One region of the Clostridium kluyveri DSM 555 genome, then DNA from elsewhere that is predicted to be linked to it. Evidence: riboswitches for the same ligand, from Rfam matches in the RefSeq annotation. Region 1 holds a riboswitch; each other region holds the start of a gene.

Region 1 (2,280 bases):
GCCTTATCTCCTTCTATTTTTACCCATTCATGCGATTCAGTGTACATAAGTTCCTTTGGAAAATTCATGTTTTATTCCTCCTATTTACTTTTTTTATAAAATGGCAGCTCTACTACCTCTGCTTCTATTTTTTTTCTTCTTGCAATTACTGTTACTTTTGTTCCCAGCTTACTGTAATCTGAGGAAAGCAGTGCCATAGCTGCAGGATAACCAATATATGGACAGTGAGTTCCAGATGTGGTAATTCCAATATTATAATCTCCTGAATAAACCTCCATATTCTCCCTTATAATGCCTCTCCCTGTAACTTTTAATCCTACCCTCTTTTTTTGTATAGGCTGATTCTGCTCTAAGGCTTTCTTACCTATAAAGTCCTTTTTATCCATTTTAATAAACATGCCAAGACCCGCTTCTATAGGCGTTATTTCATCATTCATCTCATGTCCATACAAAGGCATGGAAGCTTCCAGTCTAAGTGTATCTCTGGCACCTAAACCACAGGGAATCAATCCCTCTTCCTTACCTGCTTCTAAAAGAGCCTCCCATATCCTAGGTGCTTTGTCAGATTCCATATATATTTCATAGCCATCTTCTCCGGTATATCCTGTTTTTGAAATCATGCACTTTGCCCCTTCTAAAGTACAGTTAAATATGCCGCTGTAATATTTCTTGGGTATTTCATCTGATTTTACCACATTGCTTATAACTGAAAATGAGGAAGGTCCCTGTAGTGCAATTTGCGCCACATCCTCTGAAATATCCTCAAATACTACATTCCCCTCACCATGAGATTTCATCCAGCTGTAATCCTTATCTTTATTTGCGGCATTGACCACAATCAAATAATCATTGTCCTTTACTTTATATACAATCATATCATCCACTACGCCGCCTTTTTCATTGCACATAGGGCTATATCTTGCCTGGCCATCATACATTCCTTCAAAATTATTGGTAAGCAAATGATTAAGATTTTTTAATGCATCTTCTCCTCTGCAAGTAATTTCTCCCATATGAGATACATCAAATAATCCACAGACTTTCCGTACTGCCATATGCTCTGCTATTACTCCCCCTTCATATTGAACTGGAAGCAGATAGCCTGCAAAAGGAACCATCTTCCCTTTATATTTTAGATGCTTTTCATAAAGTGGTGTCTTCTTTTCCATTGCTCCATCCCCTTTTCAATAATAAAAAAGCACATAAATAAACAACCTATTTATTTATGCGCTCTGTCTTTTATACCTGAAAGATTTTAGCTTCTTCGGTGTATTGCTACTTTCCAGAGTTTCGTCAAAATTCAGTCCTTTTACCTGAGAGTTTACTGCAGCTTCCCCTTCGGTGCCGCCATATTTCTGGCAGTCTCTCCTAAATTTATCATTCGAGTATTAATTTTTATTAATAAAATATTAGCATAGCCTTTTTACAGTGTCAACAAAAACACCAAAACTTGTATTAATTCCTTAAACTTTACCCCTCATTATTTGCAATAAAAAAATTAATATATAAAATTATTGTGAAATTCATATAATTTTTAACCTTTAGCAATATCTATACATAATATGTATTTTTTATAATTATTATGCGTAAAAATTCTAGATAATGTTATACAAATTTCTCCCGTAGCATAGGATATATAGGGTTCTGAAAAATAATTGTCAATTTTAGAATTCATAAGCTCATAATAGTATCTCTTTAGGGAATTATCTTCTCCCTTTACTGCAGGAGAAAATACAATACCATCAGGGTGGATACCACTTTTTTCTTTGGAAAAAATGGTATCGGTAATTTGAATTCCAGTCTCATCAAGAATATAAGCACACTCAATATCTAGATTTTTATATTTGTCTATAAACTCTAAAATTAAATTATCAAAGTTATTCACAGGATTTACTCTAAGTTCTTTAACAAACTTACTTAAAAACTTGTCAATTTTATACCTATAGAGCCTGTCTCTTCTGGCCTTTAAAATCATATGCTCTTTATAACTATTTACTGCATTTTCAATCTTATCATTAACCTTTTTAATCATATTATTATTTATAAATTCAGGCTTTGAAAAAAAATATCCCTGAACCAAATGGGCACCAAATTCAACTACATAATTAAGTTCAATTTGGGTTTCCACCCCCTCTGCCACAACTATTGCACCTATTCTATTGGCAAGGCCTGTAATACATTTAAATATTTCCTGCTTGTGATAACTGTCCTGAATGTTTCTAACCAGCAGTGCATCTAGCTTTATAATGTCAGGTTTTATAATTGAAATCCTGTCAAGAT
Region 2 (2,280 bases), 1.7 Mb from region 1:
ACAGCTAAGACAAAAACAATAAATGCCAAAACTATGTAATTAGTAATTGGATAAAGCGGCATTTTAAATTTGCTTTTTGAAGCAAGTTTAGGATTAGTTTTACGATATTTTAAATGACAGACCACCATAATTCCCCAAATGAAGATGAAACAAAATGTTGATATACTTGTAATAAGCACAAATACTCCTTCTGGCATAATATAGCTTAAAATAACTGAAATTAAAATAACAGCTGCTGAAAACATCAAAGCATTAGAAGGTACTTTATTAGAAGTTAACCTTTTCATTGAATTAGGGGCATTATTTTCTTTAGCAAGAGAATAGACCATACGGCTTGTACTAAATATTCCGCTATTGCAAGCAGATGCCGCTGACGTTAACACAACAAAATTTACAATACTTGCTGCTGCTGCGATTCCCACTGCTGCAAATACCTGTACAAATGGACTTTTATCTGCATTAATTGAATTCCAAGGGTATATACTCATAATAACAGTAAGTGCTCCAATGTAAAAAATAATAATTCTAATTGGAATATTGTTAATAGCCTTTGGAATGACATACTCTGGATTTTCAGTTTCACCCGCTGTCAAGCCAACCAATTCAATTCCTGTAAAAGCAAATACGACCATTTGAAAGGAAAGAATAAAACCACTTGTCCCATTTGGAAACCATCCTCCGTGATTCCAAAGATTCGTAAAGCTAGATGCGCCAACATTTGTAGAAAATCCTTTAATAATCATAAATGTACCAATTATAATTAGTGCTAAAATTGCAACAATTTTAATTAAAGCAAACCAGAATTCCATTTCCCCGAACAACTTTACTGTAGTGAGGTTCATAATTAATAAAATTATAAGAACTACAAGACTCGGAACCCATTGAGCTATATTAGGCAGCCAATATTGTATATAAAGTCCTGATGCAGTTAAATCAGCCATAGCAAGTGAGATCCAACAAAACCAATAAGTCCATCCAGTAATAAATGCTGCTCCATTTCCCATATACTCCTGTACAAAGTCTACAAAAGAATGATAGTTTAAATTAGAGAGCAATAATTCCCCAAGAGCACGCATGATAAGAAAACAAACTACCCCTGTTATGGTATATGCAAATAAAATAGATGGCCCTGCCAAATGAATTGATCTGCCTGAACCAAGGAATAATCCGGTACCAATTGCACCTCCAATTGCAAGTAGTTGAACATGCCGATTTTTTAATCCTCGTGATAAGTTTTCATTTTCTGACATATATATTCCGCCTTTCTAATACTGCTGTTTTAAAATTCATTTTAAAATATTATTGATACGAGCACTGTCATAAGAAATCATTACAAAATATGATATCACTAATACAGTACTTAATGTGATTAAACTAATAATGTTCCTTTGTGAATTGCTCCATTTTATCCCTCCATTTTAGCAAAAGGCATCTCCCAAAGATGCCTTTTGCTATGTAAATATTTTTTGATTAGAGATACAAATGGGAATAGATAAGCTTTGAATGAAGTAATCAATTATGTATTACCATTATAAGACATGCTACCTTTTCCCTGTCCTTTTACCTGAGAGTTTCGCCCTTCGACTTTCTCCTTCGGTGCTCATTAAGAGTCTCTCCAAGGATTCATCCAATAGCGGTCATCTCTAAATTAAATAGGTACCTGAAAGATTTACTTCTTCGGTGAATGGCTATTGCCATAACTCTCCCACTATTTTCATCTGAAATATTCAATTTACCGTTATATATTAATATATTTTTAATAAAATTGCAATGATTTCTTCATTTTTGAGTGTATATAGCCTCCTCATCTCTAAAACCTTGAATGTAAAAAAAGCCTATATCGTTAGATAAGGGCTTTTAGTCCTTAGATTACAACCGTACACCAAAATTTAAAGACAATATTACCATGATTTGTAAGTTTAAATAACATAAGCGAATCTGGCATTATTATTTTAATTACTAATATAAAAAAAGGAATTAGGCATAAAGTAGTAGTGCCGGTAATTGTAGACCACATTTGTGATGTGATTTCACTATTTTCTTTCAAAAATCGTGCGTTGAAAATTGCATACCATGTCCAAAGACATAATGCAGATTAACCGCCTCGCTTTAGAATGAATATTTAATATTCAAGGAGAGATGAAAATGAAAACTGTCGAGGAACAACTGCGTATTATAGCAAAGGGCGTTAGCATACTGGTAGATGAGGATGAACTACGAAACAAGCTGACGGAATTCATTCAAAACAATCGGCCCCTGATTATCAAATTGGGACTGGAT
Region 3 (2,280 bases), 1.1 Mb from region 1:
ATGGTATCGTCTATCCTTACTATTCCCTTTAATTTTCTATACTTATCTGTTACATAAATACTGGATATGCCTTCATCTTTCATAAGTCTTGCTGCTGATTTAGGGCCATCTTTAGAAAGAATTATTGCCTTGGATTTTTCCATTATAGCCGATGCAGTGATTATTTTGGTTCTATCCACATCCTGTACAAACCTCTTCACATACTTGTTAGCAGGATGGGTCAATATATTTTCTGATGTACCAATTTGCTCTATACTTCCGTCCTTCATTATGGCAATTCTATCACCTAATCTCAGTGCCTCGTCCAAATCATGAGTTATAAATATCACAGTTTTATGCATTCTTGATTGCAACTGCAGCATCTCTTCTTGCATCTCTTTGCGTATCAACGGATCTAACGCACTAAATGCTTCATCCATTAACAGTATACCTGCATCTGTTGCTAAAGCTCTAGCAAGTCCAACTCTCTGTTTCATACCTCCGCTCAATTCATCAGGCATACTTTCCTCATATCCTTTTAATCCCACCAATTCTAAAGCCTTATATGCCTTCTCTTTCCTCACTTTTAAGTCAATTCCCTGTATTTCCAATCCATATTCTACATTACTGCATATGGTTCTATGGGGAAAAAGAGCGAAATTTTGAAATACCATGGCTATTTTTTTTCGCCTGATTTCACGAAGCTTATCTTCACTGCATTTTAATATGTCTTCTCCATCAATTAATACCATGCCACTTGTCGCATCTATTAATCTATTCAGGCATCTTATTAAAGTAGACTTACCACTTCCTGATAGACCCATAATTACAAAAAATTCACCTTCGTTTACTTGAAAACTAGCATTATTTACTCCTACAGAATTTCCTGTCTTATTATGTATTTCATTTTTTGTCATTCCTTTTTCTAAAAGTGAAATTACCCTCTTAGGATTTTTCCCGAAAATCTTATATACATTTTTTACTTCTATTTGTGACATAATATTCTCCCTATCCAATTTAGAATGATAATCAAAATCTTCTAAACTAACAACTTTAAATATATTTAAAAGTTGTAACTAAAGATCGCTTTATTCTAACATATACCTTGTCTTTTTGTCAACATTCTGTCAATTTACAATTGATTTGAATTGACTGTTTAAACGTGTTATAATCATTTTATCAATTTAATAAGAACGGATGAAGATAATGGGAGTAATTTGTAAACCGTTATTGGACGAACCTCTGGAGAGACTCTTTAAGAGCACCGAAGGGGAAAGCCAAAATTTTGGTGAAACTCTCAGGTAAAAAGGACAGGGGATTTCATGTTTTAAGTTTCTGTCTGTCTTTTATAGACATACACTTAAAATCTGTTTTCCAGAGACTAATTTTATTTTTAGTCTCATTTTATTTTTTCTGGGTAAATTATTAACAATACAATAACTATTAAGGAGATGTAAATAATGAAAGCATTCATAACTGTAATTGGCGAGGATAAAACAGGTATTATCTATAATGTAACTTCTGTTTTATATGAAAATAATATAAATATCTTAGACATAAACCAAACTCTCATAAAAGATTACTTTACCATGGTAATGCTTGTAGACCTATCCCAAATGAACATAACTTTTAGTAATTTAAAAACTGCTCTTGAAGATAAGGCAAAAAAAATTGATGTGGTTATCAAAATTCAACGAGAAGATATATTTACTTCTATGCATGAAATTTAAACTGAGGAGTTGGATAAAATGATCAATACTAAAAATATATTAGAAACAATTAATATGATCCATAGAGAAAATTTAGATATAAGAACTATAACCATGGGAATATCCCTTTTAGATTGTATAGATAGCGATGGTAAAAAAGCACGTACAAAAATATATGATAAAATAACTACCTGCGCTGAAAATCTAGTTAAAACTGCCCAGGAAATCGAAGTGGAATACGGTATTCCAATAATAAATAAAAGAATATCTGTAACTCCTATTTCCCTTATTGCACAGGCAAGTTCCGATACAGATTATATAGAATATGCAAAAATTTTAGATAAGGCAACCCAAACACTGGGTATTGATTTCATTGGAGGCTTTTCATGTCTTGTACATAAAGGCTATTCTAAAGGCGACAAGATATTAATTAAATCCCTTCCAGAAGCACTATCTGTTACTGAAAAAGTATGTTCTTCTGTAAATGTAGCTACTACAAAAGCAGGAATAAATATGGATGCTGTAAGGGATATGGGACGTATAATAAAACAAACTGCCTATCTTACACGAGAAAAGGAAAGCATAGGATGTG

What was found. Region 1 has a riboswitch for glycine ahead of gcvT (glycine cleavage system aminomethyltransferase GcvT). Riboswitches for the same ligand answer to the same signal wherever they lie in the genome.
Region 2: linked by a shared signal. The riboswitch ahead of CKL_RS17165 (amino acid permease) and the one ahead of gcvT (glycine cleavage system aminomethyltransferase GcvT) in region 1 are both predicted to bind glycine.
Region 3: linked by a shared signal. The riboswitch ahead of CKL_RS03810 (ACT domain-containing protein) and the one ahead of gcvT (glycine cleavage system aminomethyltransferase GcvT) in region 1 are both predicted to bind glycine.

What each region holds. Positions count from the first base shown of each region.
Region 1 is NC_009706.1:1,876,295-1,878,574, forward strand. Features, by position in the region: gene gcvH (glycine cleavage system protein GcvH) at 1-68, opposite strand, end outside; gene gcvT (glycine cleavage system aminomethyltransferase GcvT) at 81-1,169, opposite strand; glycine riboswitch at 1,292-1,381, opposite strand; gene CKL_RS08720 (EAL domain-containing protein) at 1,535-2,280, opposite strand, start outside.
Region 2 is NC_009706.1:3,572,768-3,575,047, forward strand. Features, by position in the region: gene CKL_RS17165 (amino acid permease) at 1-1,250, opposite strand, end outside; glycine riboswitch at 1,543-1,629, opposite strand; gene tyrS (tyrosine--tRNA ligase) at 2,146-2,280, shown strand, end outside.
Region 3 is NC_009706.1:768,808-771,087, reverse strand. Features, by position in the region: gene CKL_RS03815 (quaternary amine ABC transporter ATP-binding protein) at 1-977, opposite strand, end outside; glycine riboswitch at 1,212-1,303, shown strand; gene CKL_RS03810 (ACT domain-containing protein) at 1,440-1,709, shown strand; gene CKL_RS03805 (PFL family protein) at 1,728-2,280, shown strand, end outside.